2 regions of the Lutispora sp. QWL-02 genome follow, and region 2 is predicted to be linked to the other one. Evidence: riboswitches for the same ligand, from Rfam matches in the RefSeq annotation. Region 2 holds a riboswitch; the other holds the start of a gene.
The links. Region 2 has a riboswitch for cobalamin ahead of bchH (magnesium chelatase subunit H). Riboswitches for the same ligand answer to the same signal wherever they lie in the genome.
Positions count from the first base shown of each region.

Region 1: it holds a riboswitch for cobalamin, as region 2 does, so the genes downstream of both, cobT (nicotinate-nucleotide--dimethylbenzimidazole phosphoribosyltransferase) here and bchH (magnesium chelatase subunit H) in region 2, are expected to answer to the same signal.

Region 1 is NZ_CM177762.1:3,016,200-3,024,029, reverse strand. It holds partial or broken gene AC4HCY_RS14375 (manganese catalase family protein) at 1-319, shown strand, start outside; gene AC4HCY_RS14370 (hypothetical protein) at 377-709, opposite strand; gene AC4HCY_RS14365 (patatin-like phospholipase family protein) at 871-1,800, shown strand; cobalamin riboswitch at 1,875-2,066, shown strand; gene cobT (nicotinate-nucleotide--dimethylbenzimidazole phosphoribosyltransferase) at 2,149-3,216, shown strand; gene cobU (bifunctional adenosylcobinamide kinase/adenosylcobinamide-phosphate guanylyltransferase) at 3,225-3,785, shown strand; gene cobS (adenosylcobinamide-GDP ribazoletransferase) at 3,808-4,545, shown strand; gene cobC (alpha-ribazole phosphatase) at 4,539-5,135, shown strand; partial or broken gene AC4HCY_RS14340 (cobyric acid synthase) at 5,146-5,883, shown strand; gene cbiB (adenosylcobinamide-phosphate synthase CbiB) at 5,987-6,946, shown strand; gene AC4HCY_RS14330 (pyridoxal phosphate-dependent aminotransferase) at 7,136-7,830, shown strand, end outside.
Region 2 is NZ_CM177762.1:3,319,074-3,326,903, reverse strand. It holds gene grdD (glycine/sarcosine/betaine reductase complex component C subunit alpha) at 1-830, shown strand, start outside; cobalamin riboswitch at 977-1,156, shown strand; gene cobO (cob(I)yrinic acid a,c-diamide adenosyltransferase) at 1,288-1,803, shown strand; cobalamin riboswitch at 1,817-2,007, shown strand; gene bchH (magnesium chelatase subunit H) at 2,255-5,989, shown strand; gene AC4HCY_RS15645 (ABC transporter substrate-binding protein) at 6,101-7,147, shown strand; gene AC4HCY_RS15640 (FecCD family ABC transporter permease) at 7,137-7,830, shown strand, end outside.

The DNA.
Region 1 (7,830 bases), 300 kb from region 2:
AAAGCAGCTGGAGGAAGCAAGCCTGGGAGCTCATTATGTTCAGCACGGCAGGGACCTTTATCCCCATGATGCATCCGGCGTACCATGGACGGCAGCATACATTCAGGCTATTGAAGACCCTATAGCAAATCTGCATGAAGACATGGCAGCAGAAGAAAAAGCCAGAACCACATATGAGCATCTGATCCAATCCACCAATGATAGGGGTGTGATTGAGACCTTAAGCTTTTTAAGAGAGAGAGAAGTCGTTCATTTCCAGAGGTTTGGTGAGACTTTGCGTCTGGTTCAGGAACATTTGGATAGAAAGATGTACTATTAATAAATCCGGCTGAGAAGCCGGATTTATTAATAGTCTGTTACATGAATGCCTATCTTGTTAGCATTTGCATTGATTACTTGATTCCAGAAGTTCATCTAATATTGTTTCGCAATCTACTATGATAGAGCAGATGCAATCCATATCTACAAATTTGAATTTATCATGATAACGGAATACTGCTAAATCACCTATTACCGCTACCAGGCATGCATCTTCCAAAATGCAGTCTTCACAAGTATTTTTTAGTATGGCAGTTACCCTATTCTCATCATCTTTTGCCAATAAGCAGAGAAGCTCTCTTATGCTATCAGGAAAATTCTTTACTCTGAACTCTTTGCATTCTCTTCTGTCGTAATCCTTACATTCTTTTTTGCAGCAGTCTTTACCCATATGCGCTTCACCTCCCAATTGTAGGTGCCCTTCACCTGCTGATTCAGGTGTTGTTCACCTCTAATACCATAATATTTTTTCAGACCTAAAGTGTTACAAGTCTTTTTATAAATTTTGGACTTATTAATAATTATCTATTTTAAATATAGGGGGTTTAAGAAATGAAATTGGGCTTAGTTTTTTCCGGAGGTGGAATCAGAGGGCTTTCTCACATAGGAGCCTTAACTTGTTTGACGGAATATGGATTAAAACCGAAGATGGTTTCAGGCTGCAGTGCAGGAAGCATCATTGCCGGGTTATATGCAGCAGGAATAGCTCCAAAAGATATGGAAATGTTAGCATTGAAGAATATTTCGCAGATCATTGATATAGATTATAAGGGGATATTTAAAGCCATAGGGAATTTTATTGCAAATAAAAATGCAGAAGGAACGTTAAGCGGCTTTATTAAAGGCGATAGGATTGAAAAAACAATAGATAAAATTTTGAATGGTAAAAAGATGCATGAAGCAGATATATTTCTTGCTATACCAGCTGTGGATATCAATAGAGGCAGGACTGTAATGTTTGTCAGCCGGAAGGTGCCCCAAGAGAATGAGAAGGCATTATATATCGATGGGATCAAAATATCGGAGGCCATAAGAGCAAGCATATCAATACCTGTGATATTCTGCCCAAAAAAAATCGGGGATTATTCTCTTGAATTGGTGGATGGAGGATTAGAGGATAATCTGCCCTTTGAAATAATCATGAGCATGGGCGCTGATAAAATATTATGCTATGATCTGGGATATAACGGGCAATTAAAGAAGGGCATAGACAATATTTTTGAGATAGCATCCCAATCTCTAAGTATTTTTAGTTATACAATCACATCATTGAAAAAAGAGAAGTATGGGATTGATGATTTGAGCAGCTTCAGAAAAAGGAATTTGAGGCATGTCAGAAATAAAAAGGAAATACTGATTCTAAATCCCGGTATATATGATGTTTCAATATTGGAGACAAAAAGAGCTCCTGAGATGATAGAAAGGGGATATGAGTTTACAAAAAAATATGCTAATGATATATTGGAATTCATATACGGGTGATACGGGCAGGCTGGCATGAACGCCAAAGCGAATTAATAGATTGACTCAGTTTTTTAAAAACATTATAATTAGAGCAATAGAATATCATTTTTGGTGCCTTAGGCATATATTGAATGCATGAGGTTAAAAGGGAAAGCAGTTAAAACCTGCTGCAGCCCCCGCTACTGTATATGGGATGAAATCCGACTATGCCATTGGGGAACCGAGAAGGCAGGAGAGTAAGATGAACCATGAGCCAGGAAACCTGCCAATTATCGTTTCAACCTTCGGAGGGAGGGGATGATCATCTTTTCATATTCCCACACTGCAGGTGTGGTTTTTTATTTTGATTTAAGGAGAAAGGTTTGAATGAAGGATTTGAATGAAATACTGGAAGGCATAGAAGGAAGCTATGAGCATGCCAAAATTAAAGCAAAAGAAAGATTGGACAATCTGGCGAAACCTTTAGGAAGCTTAGGGCAATTAGAAGAAATCGCAATAAGGCTTTCAGGCATAACAGGCAAGATCAGCAATCCTATGACCAATAAGCAGCTTATAATAATGTCGGCAGATAATGGTGTAGTAGAAGAAGGAGTGAGCAGCTGCCCTCAGAATATAACGGCAATTCAAACGATCAATTTCATAAGAGGGGTTACAGGTGTGGGGGTATTGGCGAAGCATGCAGGAGCCAAGCTCAAGGTTGTTGATATAGGAATCAATGCAGATATTGATTATCCCGGCTTATATAAAAGGAAAATCAGGAAAAGCACATGGAATATGGCCAAAGGCCCTGCCATGACGAGAGAAGAGGGCTTAAAGGCTATAGAGACAGGCATAAATATGGTTGAAGAAGCCTTCCGGGAAGGGGCGCAGGTTTTAGGCACCGGTGAGATGGGGATAGGCAACACGAGCACCTCAAGCGCTATTATAATGGCTTTTACAGGATGCGATGCGGATGAGGTTGTAGGCAAAGGTTCCGGTCTCACGGGAGAAGGTTTTGAAAACAAAAAGAAAATTATAACCCAGGCATTAAAAATCAATAATCCGGACAAAAATGACCCCATAGATGTGCTGTCAAAGGTCGGAGGATTTGATATAGGCGGTATGGCAGGCTGTTTTATTGGGGCTGCATATTATAGATTGCCTGTTTTGATTGATGGCTTGATATCTGCGGCAGCCGCGTTATTGGCATATGAGCTGAATCCTATGACCGCGGATTATATGTTCACTTCTCATTGTTCAGCAGAGCCCGGATATAAGACAATAATAGACATATTAGGATTAAAGCCTATGCTTAATCTGGATATGCGGCTGGGTGAGGGAAGCGGCTGCGCCATAGCTTTCAATATTTTGGAGGCGGCTGATGAAGTGATCACAAACATGGCAACTTTTGAAGAGGCCTCAATAAAAAATGATTATTTAATCGATATAAGGTAGGGATATTTATGGGCAAATGTATTTTGGTTACAGGCGGAGCAAGAAGCGGGAAGAGCAGTTTTTCAGAGAATATGGCAAAAAGCTATGGAGAAAAGGTGATATACATAGCCACTGCCGTAGCCTTTGACAGTGAAATGGAAGACAGGATAAAAAAGCATAAGGAATCCAGATCTAAGGAATGGCGTACCATAGAAGCCTTTAAAGATATTGATGGGATAATACATAAACATGGGGAAGAATATGATTGTTTCTTGCTGGATTGCATCACGGTCATGGTAACCAATCAGATGCTGGAATATTTTAATTATGATATGGAATATGTAAAGATAGAAGATTATAACAGGGCCGAAGAGAGTATAAAAGTTCAGATCGGCAATATGCTGGAGGCCATATCAAAGTCGCCTGCAGATACAATACTTGTCTCAAATGAGGTGGGCTGGGGAATTGTACCGGAAAATCCTGTAGCCAGAGCATTTAGGGATATTTCAGGAAGAATAAATCAGATTATTGGTCAAAAGGCTGATGAGGTATATCTGACAGTATCGGGCATACCCATTAGGATAAAGTGATGCCATGAGAAGTTTAGTTTTAATGATTCAATTTTTTACACGGATACCGATAAAGATTAACATTAATGCAAAGGATGAGGATTTTTCAAATGGTATAGTTTATATGCCTTTTGTAGGGCTTATTGTAGGCTTATTCAATTATGGAATTTATACTTTGGCGAACTCCTTCAGCAATGAAGTATTGGGGATTATATTCTGGTTGATTTCAAATATTTTCATAACCGGAGCTATTCATATAGACGGTCTTGCCGATTCCTGCGACGGTTTGTTTTCTGCGAGGAGCAAGGAAAGAATATTGGAAATAATGAAAGACAGCAGAGTCGGCACCAATGGAGTGATCGGAATAATACTGGATTTTCTATTGAGGTTCGGCATGCTCTACACGCTTTCCCATGGTGCGAAAGCATCCGCTGTTATACTGGCGCCTGTTGCAGCAAAAACCTTTGTTCTTCTATTGTTTGGCATATCAAAATACGCAAGGCCTGATGGTGGCATGGGAGGGCTTTTTTATTCTCATATGTCTTTAAAGCGGCTTATTGCAGGCATACTTTCGGGGACTTTAATAATTTTATTTATTGGTTCATGGAAAATGCTTGCTGTATTAATACCGAGCCTTATCCTTGTTTTGGCCTTCAAAAAAATTGTAGATGATAAGATAGGCGGAATGACCGGAGATACATTGGGTGCAGCAAGCGAGGTGTCTGAAATAAGCTTTATGGCTTCTTTATATTTATTGGAAAGGTTAATATATTCATGGTAACTTTATATTTGATAAGGCATGGTCAAACAGAGCTAAATAAGGCAGGGGTATTCTTAGGCAGCCGGGATGAGGCTTTGAACAGCCTGGGGATGGAGCAGTCAAAAGCCTTAAGAGAGATTATGAAGACCAAGGAGCTGGATTGCATTATCACAAGCCCTTTAAAAAGATGCTATGATACTGCAGCCGTTATTGCTTCCGGAAGAAGCTTGAGCATCAATATTGCAGAGAGATTCAAAGAGATGGATTTTGGCTTATGGGAAGGGATGCATCATAGAGATATAAGCCTGCAATATCCCGAAGAATGGTCTATAGGCGTGAACAGCTGGAAGGATATGCATCCTGCAAAAGGAGAAAGCTTTAGAGATTTTTATGCAAGAGTTTCTGAAGCTGCCCAAGAGCTTTTAGAAATGCAAAAAGGGAAAAAAGTTGCCTTGATAAGTCATGACGGCCCCATGAAGGTCATAGCATCCTTTTTGCTCAATTTAGGTATGGATGGATTTTGGAATTTTCATTTTGAACACGGTAAGTACAGCCAGCTCGAAATAGAAGAAGGCCATTGTACGATAAGAAAAATTAATTCTGTTGAATAGGGAGGATACGATGGAAAATAAATCTATTATGATACAGGGCACCGGCTCATCAGTGGGCAAGAGCATCATATGTGCCGCATTATGCAGGATATTTACACAGGATGGCTATAATGTAAATCCTTTTAAATCTCAAAACATGTCTTCAAACTTTTATATCACCAAGGACGGTCTGGAAATGGCCGTTGCTCAGGCTATGCAAGCGGAAGCATGCAAAAAAGAGCCTTCTGTGGATATGAACCCAATCTTACTTAAGCCTCTAACAGATAGGGGGTCTCAGGTCGTAATATCGGGCAAAGCATTTAGAAGAATGAACGCAGAAGAATATTTCTCTTTTAAGCCCCAATTAAAGGGTAGGGTTGCAGATATTTATGAAGATTTGTCCAAACGCAGCGATATCGTAGTTATTGAGGGAGCCGGAAGTCCGGCGGAAATCAACTTGAAGCGGGAGGATTTTGTAAATATGGGCATGGCTAAGATCGCCAAGGCTCCAGTTGTGCTGGTGGGAGATATAGACAGGGGCGGAGTTTTCGCGTCACTGGCAGGTACGATGCTGCTCCTTGATGAAGATGAGAAGAGAAGGGTCAAAGGAGTTATAATAAATAAATTCAGAGGAAGCTATGAACTGCTGAAGCCAGGTCTGAGAATGCTTGAAGATATAATAAACGTACCGGTTCTCGGTGTTGTTCCCTATTTTGTACATAGCTTTCCTGAAGAAGACAGTTTATGTGACAATTTAAGAGATAAGGGCGATGACAGTACGGATAAAAAAGATCAATTTGATATACTGGCTGATATTGTGAGGGAGAACTTAGATATGGCAAAGGTATATAAAATACTGGAGGAAGGAACTAATGATCAGTATATGGATTGCTAATTTAGCCGACTTAGCTTTTGGAGACCCATACGGCTTTCCTCACCCTGTAAGACTGATAGGCTTATATATATCGGCTTTTGAGAAAATAGCAAGGAGGATCTGCAAAGATGATAAGTCATTAAAGCTTGCAGGGATCTTGCTGACTATATCTACAGTATTTTTCAGCTATATGACTGTCTGGATATTGCTAAGAGCAGCTAATTATATAGGAGAAGGTTTAGAGCTTTTTATAAATACTTTTATATTGTATACATGTCTGGCAGGAAGATGCCTGGCAAAAGAAGCCTCAAAGATAATAACCAGCCTCAAAGGCAATGATATATATGGAAGCAGGAGGCTTCTTTCATACATCGTTGGCAGAGATACGGCTCATATGGATGAAAATGATATTTCCAGGGCTGTAATAGAGACCGTATCAGAAAATACAAGTGATGGAATAATTGCACCGCTTTTTTATATGTTTTTAGGTGGTGCACCTCTTTCAATGGCTTATAAAGCGATAAATACAATGGACTCCATGGTAGGCTATAAGAATGAAAAATATGAATTCTTTGGCTGGGCATCCGCAAGGCTGGATGATATAGCGAATTTTATACCTTCTAGGCTCACTTCCATATTCATGATATGTGGGGCCTTTGTATTGGGACTGGATTGTAAAAACTCGTACAGAATAGTGCTCAGAGACGGCAGCAATCATTTAAGTCCCAATAGCGGATATCCGGAAGCTGCGGCTGCAGGTGCACTTGGAATAAGGCTGGGGGGCCCTAATTTATACTTTGGGAAAATTGTAGCTAAACCAAGCATTGGAGACAAGCTTAAGGATATCGATCGTGAGGATATAGAAAAGATGATCTTCTTGATGTATGCTGCCTGGATAATTTCACTGATCATTTTTTCAATTTTGAATAGTTATTTTACTGGAATAATTTTAAATTAGCCTTGCTCCTGCGGAGCGATTCACCTTAGTGGTCCTGACTGATAAAAGAGTGCGTTGTGAAGGGACTTCAAGTTTGTTGGTTTTGAAGCAACCCTATACAAGCTTACAAACTCTTAGCCTCGGAACTCTGCAATCGTTATCAGTTAGCACAACAGAGATTTACAAACTGCTAATAAAGGGGATTTTACGATGAATTTTCATGGAGGGAATATATATAACTATAAAAGCATCCTATATGACTTTAGTGCTAATATCAATCCTCTCGGGGTGCCTAAAAGCTTTAAGGAAGCCCTGATGGATAACATACATAGTTTTACCCGCTATCCTGATATTCGCTACACTGATTTAAAGGATAATATAAGGCGCTATACAGATGTGCCTAAGAGTGTAAACATTCTTGTAGGAAATGGCGCGGCAGAGATCATATATTCTATTTTGGGAGCCCTTGATGTGCGCAAGCTATTTACAATAGGTCCGACCTTTTCTGAATATAAGAAGGCTGCATTGAATAATAGAATAGAGTATTATGAGATCTTTGCATATGATGAAGATTTTTCAAAAATAGATATTGACTCTTTTATAGATAGTGTTGAAAAAAACACGGCAGCCCTCTTGTGCAATCCCAATAATCCTACCGGTTTTTTAATTGACAGGCTTAAGCTGGAGCAAATTGCTTCAAAGCTTGAAGAAAAGCAATGTATTCTAATTATTGATGAAGCATTTATCGAGTTCACGGATGATTATCCCAATAGCTCTTTTGTTCCAAAGCTTTTGGACTTCTCCAACACTATTGTTATAAGAGCTGCGACAAAGTTTTTTGGCATGCCTGGAATTAGATTGGGCTACGCACTGACCTGCAATGATGGAGCTTATAAGAGAATCAA
Region 2 (7,830 bases):
CTCCCGGCTTCGGCAAGGAGCTGATCCTGGCAACCACTACAGGCACCTCATCCACTCATAGAGTTGAAGGCATGGTGAAAAATGCTCTCTACGGAATAATAACGGCAAAGGCTCTGGGCATTGCAAATCCTACTGTCGGTATACTCAATGTTGACGGAGCAAGACAGGTAGAAAGAGCACTAAAGGAGCTTAAAGAAAAAGGCTATGACATCAACTTTTCTGAATCCGTAAGATCCGACGGCGGCTGCATCATGAGAGGAAACGATCTTTTGGCGGCAGCATCTGATGTAATGGTACTGGATACATTGACAGGGAATATAATGATGAAAATATTTTCAGCCTTCACCACGGGAGGCAGCTATGAATCCTTAGGCTACGGATATGGTCCTGGCGTAGGTGATGGCTACGATAAAATAATCTGCATACTATCCAGGGCTTCAGGTGCTCCTGTAGTAAGTGAAGCACTCAGATACGCAGCTTCATGCGCCCAAGGCAAGCTGACTGAGGTGGCAAAGAAAGAGTTCGATAAAGCCAGGAAGGCAGGCCTTGATGAAATACTCAAAGGAATAACGGCAGAAGCTAAAAAGGCTGCACCTGCAGAAATTAAGATGCCTGATAAAAAGGTGGTTACAAAATCCATTGCAGGAGTAGATATACTTGAACTGGAAAACGCTGTAGCCGAATTGGCGAAAGAAGGCATTTACTCAGAGAGCGGTATGGGATGCACAGGTCCTATAATACTCACTGCCGATGAAGATTATGAAAAGGCAGTAGAGGTTTTGTTTGCAAACAAATTGATCACTCAAAAACCGCTGGACTGCAACTGTTAGACGAGATTTCGTTCAGCTTTAAAAAAGGCTGTGTCTTTAGTTCAACACTGAAGCACAGCCTTTTAGTTTTACTTTTGATAATGTTTAACTGCTATCAGATTTCCGTATTGCAGTTTTGTTTTACATGTGCTAGTATTGAAATGAAAACTTAATAATAAGCATTAGGTTCTTAATTTAGATTAATAGGGAAAACGGTGCAAAACCGTTGCAGCCCCCGCTACTGTAATCGTGTACGAAATCAACCTATACCACTGGAGCTATCTGGGAAGGTGTTGAGAGTAGAATGATGCGAAAGCCAGGAGACCTGCCTGATTCTTTAGACCGAGTGACCTTCGGAGGGAAGGGGAGAGTCCTGTCTTGTATTTGCATAGTATATTGTTAATATTTGAGTCCCCATATCCATCCGAGGATATGGGGACTTTGTCGTTCATTAGGGCGAAATAAAGGAGGAGGTAACATGGATAAGGGGCAAATCCAAATATATACAGGTAATGGTAAGGGTAAGACTACTGCCGCATTAGGATTATCCCTAAGAGCTGTGTGTGCAGGTAAAAAAGTATATTTTGGACAGTTTATTAAAGGCATGGAATATAGCGAATTAAAAGCTGCAAATTATTTGCCGAATTTTGAAATACATCAATTCGGGCGTAATTGTTTTATATTCAACGATCCTGTAAAAGAGGATATATTGGCAGCTGAGAAAGGTCTTAAAACTGTAGCTGACGTATTAAAGAACAAGAGCTATGACATAGTGGTTTTAGATGAACTGAATGTGGCAATATATTATAAGCTTTTTTCAGTAGAAGAGGTAATAAATATACTGGAAGAAAAGGCAGAGAATATTGAAGTAATTATAACCGGAAGATATGCTCCCCAAGAACTCATTGATATGGCTGATTTGGTAACTGAAATGAAGGAAATAAAGCATTACTACAGAACGGGAATACAAGCAAGGAAAGGCATTGAGTCTTGATATAATAAGAAAATTTAATATCAGTATTGCAAGTGTCCGGTATAAAAGCCGGCTTAAAAGGGAAACAGGTTAAAATCCTGTACGGTCCCGCCGCTGTGATGGAGGATATGCTGCCTTAGCTTGTAGGCCACTGGATATTTCCGGGAAGGCTGGAAGCATAAATGAATCCTGAGTCAGAAGACCTGCTTGCCATGCAATAATGCGGATCCTGCGAGGTACGGGAGAGGTCATTAGAAGTGCAGATGCTGCATTTATAAGCCTTTTTGTATCATGATAGAGCAGAAGGGCTTTTTTATTGCCTATGGGAAAAATAAAATTTCCTGTCATTCTGAAGGAGCAAAGCGACTGAAGAATCTTAAATAATAAGATACTTCAAACAAAGCCCTCAGGATGACAATGGAGCTGGACTTTCATAACAATGAAGTCCCGTTCAATAAAAGGCGGTGATAAGATGTACAAAATAACTGTTATAGCCGTATCCAATGCTGCGATTGAAGATCTGGCAAGCTTTTATGGCAGCTTCAAGAAAGAATACGGAAACATATTGGATTTGAAGGTATATTTCGCTTACCTGCCTATGAAGGACGAAAGATTGGAGCAGATGGGAAAGGATATAGAAAGCTCTGACTTTGTCATCATAGATTTGATGGGGGCAACGGCTTTAGTGATAGAAAAGACCCTTGCTTCTTTGACGCGTTGTAAAGGCTGCATCCTGCCTATAGGCAATGGGGGCAAAGAATATTTGCGGCTGGGAAGCCTGAATTGGGATGATTTTTCTAAAGGAGGCATGGGACAAAAGGAGCCCTCGAAGAAAAAAGAAGTATCTATGGAAGCGGTTCAAAAGATGATGGATGTGGCAGAGAAAGCAGGAAGAATAGTACCCATAGGTAAGCTCAGAGATATTAAAAATTTCATTCAAATAGGCAAGTACTGGAGGAATGCAGGTCTAGAAGAAGTAAAAAACATGGTGCTCCTTATACTTAGGGATTACGGAAATGTTAAGAGCCTTCCAAAACCAGATGCAGCAAGGGAATGGGAGGATTTTGGAATTTTTGATCCGGCAGGGGAAAGATACTTTGATGATTTTAAGGATTATAGAAAAAGATATTCAATTGCAGAGGGCAAACCCCTTACAGCGGTGTTGTTTTACGGCCACAATTATCCCAACAGGATCAAGGAATGCGTCGTAGATATATTGAATAAGCTGGAGGGCTTTTCCAATGTTATGCCTATAGCTTTTAATAAAACCAATATAACCGACATGAAGAGGCTGGAAGGAATACTAAAGGAAGCAGCAGGAAGAAAGCCTGATATTATAATAAACCTTATGTCCTTCAGATTGGGCGCCGGGCCTATGGGAGGGGATGCGGAAGCTGCGGTTGAGCTTTTAAGAGATATAGGTGCTCCTATATTTCATCCCTTTCTCATGACCAAGAAAAAGGAAGAGGAATGGCTCAGCTCCCCCAGTGGATTGAACCCTTCAGAATTTCTGATATCTGTCATGCTGCCGGAATTAGACGGATGTATCGAAACCTATCCGGTGGGAGCGTTGGAGAACTGCGGCCGCAGCGAGGAATTGAATCTAGAGCTTAACAGGCTGAGGATCATGGATGAAAGATTGAGCAAGCTCGCATCACGGCTTCAGAATTGGATTAAGCTTAGAAGAAAAGATAATAGGCATAAAAGGATAGCCATAATATGCTACAACTATCCACCGGGAGAAGACAATATATTTGGCGGTGCATTTTTGGATACCTTTAAGTCCGTTGATAATATTTTGAGAAATTTGAAAGAGGAAGGCTACGATATAGGAAGCAATGAATCCGGAGAGCTTATGGAGCATTTTACAGCAGGAAAGATAGTAAATAGCGGTGCTTGGGCCAATGAGGAATCAGAAAAGCATATGATAATATATCCAAATGCAGCCTACGAAAAGGATTTTGGGAAAATGGGGGAAAGGAATGAAATGATAGAGCAGTGGGGGACAGCGCCGGGAGAGATCATGACCAATAGGGAGGGCTTTATGATACCGGGCATTATAAAAGGCAATATTTTTATTGGATTACAGCCCACCAGAGGCATGCATGAAAATCCGGACAAGGCTTATCATGATAAAAAATTGCTTCCCCATCATCAATATTTAGCCTATTATAAATGGCTGCGGGAGGAATTCAAGGCTGATGCCATCATTCATGTGGGCACCCATGGCACGTTGGAATTTTTGAAGGGAAAAGAATGCGGAATGTCGGGAGAATGTTTTCCCGATAGATTGGTAGGGGATATGCCCCATATATATCTGTACTATTGCGGGAACCCTGCAGAAGCCATGATAGCCAAGCGAAGATCCCATGCCGTTTTGGTAGGATACCAGCCTCCCGTATTTGTTGAAGGAGAATTATATGGGGAATTGGCAGAAATCCAGGCGCTTACGGATGAATACAGAGAAGCTCAAAGGGCTTCTCCTGCCCGGTGCGATGCTATTTTAGCAGATATAAAAGAAAAAGCAGAGAAGAACAATATGGACGGGGATCTCGATGTTTTGGAAAAGGAGCTTTACAGGATAGGACAATCCCTAATACCAAGAGGCCTACATATTTTCGGAGAAGCTTATGATGAAGAAGAGGCAAAAGACTATGCCATGGCAGTCGCCGGGTACGACAGGGGAGAATGCAAATCCTTGAGGCGTATAATGGCGGAAGAGGAAGGCATTGACTATGATGAAGCCTTAAAAAACAACGATGCATCGGCTCTAAAAACCTTTGATGTCAAGGCAAAGAAATCCGTTGAAGAGTATTTGAGCAAGGGCCTCGAGAAAGGAGCCCGCTTTGCAGGGGACTTTAAAAGCAGCATGGAATATATTTTGTCCATGATGGAAAAAGCAAGATCAAATAATGAAATGAAAGGGCTTCTTGAAGTCCTGGACGGAAGATATCTGCAAGCAAAGCTGGCAGGAGATACCATAAGGAACCCGGAGGTTTTGCCCTCAGGATATAATCTGTTTCAGTTTGACCCCAGATTTATTCCAACGAAGACTGCCTGGAAAAGGGGATTTGAAATAGCTGAAAATACTCTGGCAAAATATAAAGAAGATCAGGGAGGGTATCCGCAAAGCACGGCAGTGATACTTTGGGGTCTTGAGACCTCAAGGACCCAGGGTGAAACTGTAGGACAGATTTTAGGATATCTGGGGGTCAGATTAAAGAAGATGAAAAACGCCTGGGAGCCTGCTTATGAGATAATTCCGCTGAAAGAATTGAATAGGCCCAGAATAGATGTGGTGATAAATATTTGCGGCTTCTTCAGGGACATGTTTCCCAATATTATTGAAGAATTGAATAAAATTTATAAAGAGATCAGCCTTCTCGATGAAGGGGAGGGGTCAAATTACTTTATTAAAAACAGCAATAGGATATATGAAGAGCTGCTGAAGAAAGGCTATGACAAGATTGAGGCCGAGGAATTGTCAAGAGCAAGGATATTCGGACCCGGCGAAGGAGAATACGGGACAGGCATAAGCAAGCTTATAGAGACTAAAAACTGGGAGAGAGAAGAACAAATAGGAGAAGCATATATTAAAAGCCTTAAGCATGTATATAGTGAAAATTTCAGGGGCAGGGAATCAGAAGAATTGTTCGGCATGAATCTTATGGCAGTGGATATAGTTTCTCAGATAAGGAGCAATCATGAGTACGAGGTTACAGATCTGGATCACTATTATGAATATTTTGGAGGGCTTTCCAAGTCTGTGGAGATGGTAAAGGGGAAAAAGGCCGCTATATATATAACCGATACCACAGGCCGGAGAATAGAGACGGATAGGGTGGAAAAGTCTGTAGAAATGGGCGTGAGGACCAGGCTATTAAATCCAAAATGGATTGACGGCATGCTGGAGCACAGGTATCACGGTGTCCAAAAAATAAGCGACAGATTTGAAAATATACTGGGCCTGGCTGCAACGACCAATAAGGTGGAAAATTGGGTGTTCAGCAAGATGCATTCCACCTATGTGTCCGATGAAGAATTACGCAATCGCATGATAGAAAATAATCCCTGGGCTTATCACAAGATATTGGAAAGCTTGATGGAATATAATCAAAGAGGCTATTGGAAGGCTACACAAGAGGAATTGTTGGAGCTAAGAGAAGAGTACCTCAAATTGGAGGGCAATATTGAAGAGAAATTATAGTTATATATAGTTTTACTGCAATCGTTATCAGTCAGCAAAACAGAGATCACAAACTTATGCAAATGAGCTGTTGCAGTGTAAATATATTTACATAAATGGAGGATGATAAAAATGAAACTGAGAAAAATTGGATTCCTGCTGTTCATACTTATACTGACAGTGAGTATGGGAGCGTGCAGCATTGAAACAGGAGTTGACACAGGTACAAAGGCTGCAGCAGGCGATGAAAACAAAAATTTGAGCATAGAAGCAATAGGAGAGGGTTATCCATTAACTATAAAGGATTTTGTCGGCTATGAAACAGTGCTGGATAAGAAGCCTGAGAGGACGGCAGTATTGTCAGGCACATCGCTTAATATATGGTATGATCTTGGCGGCAAATCTATATGCACCTCTAACATCTCAAAGAATATAAAGCTGTTAGCCGAGCACAAGGATGAAATAATCAACATTCCTTCCGTGGGAGCAACTTATTCCATAGATATGGAAAAGGTCATTGAGTATAAGCCTGATCTGGTAATTGCTCAAGAGGGCACTCAGGGAGAACAGGCAAAAAAGCTCAGAGATATGGGCTTTAAAGTGATCGTTTCCAGAATCAAGAGCTATGATGATGTGATGGCAGCCTATAGGGTCTTTGGGAAAATACTGAATTCAGAGGAAGCAGCAGAGAAACGAATAAGCGAAATCGAAAACAAGAGGCAAGAGCTGGTTTCCAAGCTGCCGCAACAGAAAACTTCGGTAATAATACTCTATTTAACCTCGAAGTCATTGGCGGTAAAGCTTGACAACAGTATAGCCGGAGATGTATCAAATATTTTAGGCCTCAAGAACATAGCTTCCGACTTGCCTCCGGATACCATAGGATCAGAGACGACTCCTCTTGATATAGAGTATATAGTTGAGAAGAATCCGGATTATATTTTGGTAACAAGCATGATATCCAGCAACGAGACTGCCAAAAAGACAATGGAGGAACAGTTTGCAGCCAGTCCTGCCTGGAAGGGAGTGAGGGCTGTATCTGAAGGGCGTGTGATTTACCTTCCCCAAGAGTACTTCTTGTTCAATTCAGGACCATACTACGGAGAAGCTATAGAATATGTGGCAAGGAGCATATATCCGGAGGTGTATGGAGAGGTCAAGGATTGGTATGAAAAATAAAGCTTCGATCAGAGAGAGTAAAAGCTTTAAGATGGCCTTTATAGCAGCACTGGCAATGCTGGCAATAATCTGTTTTGTTTCGGGAAATGCAAAGGGAACCGTTGAAGTTAGCGTGAGGCGTATATTTGAGGTCATCATGAGTGATGACGGCAGTACTGAAAGGATGGTTATCTGGAACATACGTCTGCCCAGAATGGTTTTGGCGGCTTTGGTAGGCATAAATCTGGCTTTGGCCGGAGCCATACTGCAGGGGGTTATGAGCAATCCATTGGCCGACCCAGGCATTATAGGGATCAGCAGCGGTGCCGGACTTTTCGGTATAGCTATATTGGTGATGTTTCCTCAGCATCAGCAGTTTGTCACTATAGGAGCTTTCTTCGGGGCAATGCTGGCAGCTCTTATAATATACATTCTTGCCTGGAAAGGCGGAATACAACCTATACGTATAATACTGGCAGGAGTTGCCGTATCGGCCTTGTTCGGAGCAGGGATTTCAGCCACATTGGTTTTTTACAGCGATCGGGTTCATGGAGCATTATCCTTTATGAATGGCAGCCTTTCTGCCAGAAGCTGGCCGGAGGTGCAGACTATATTGCCCTACACCATTGCAGGGCTCCTTCTTGTCATTATATTTGCCGAAAAGCTAAATATTTTGATATTGGGAGATGATGTAGCAAGAGGCC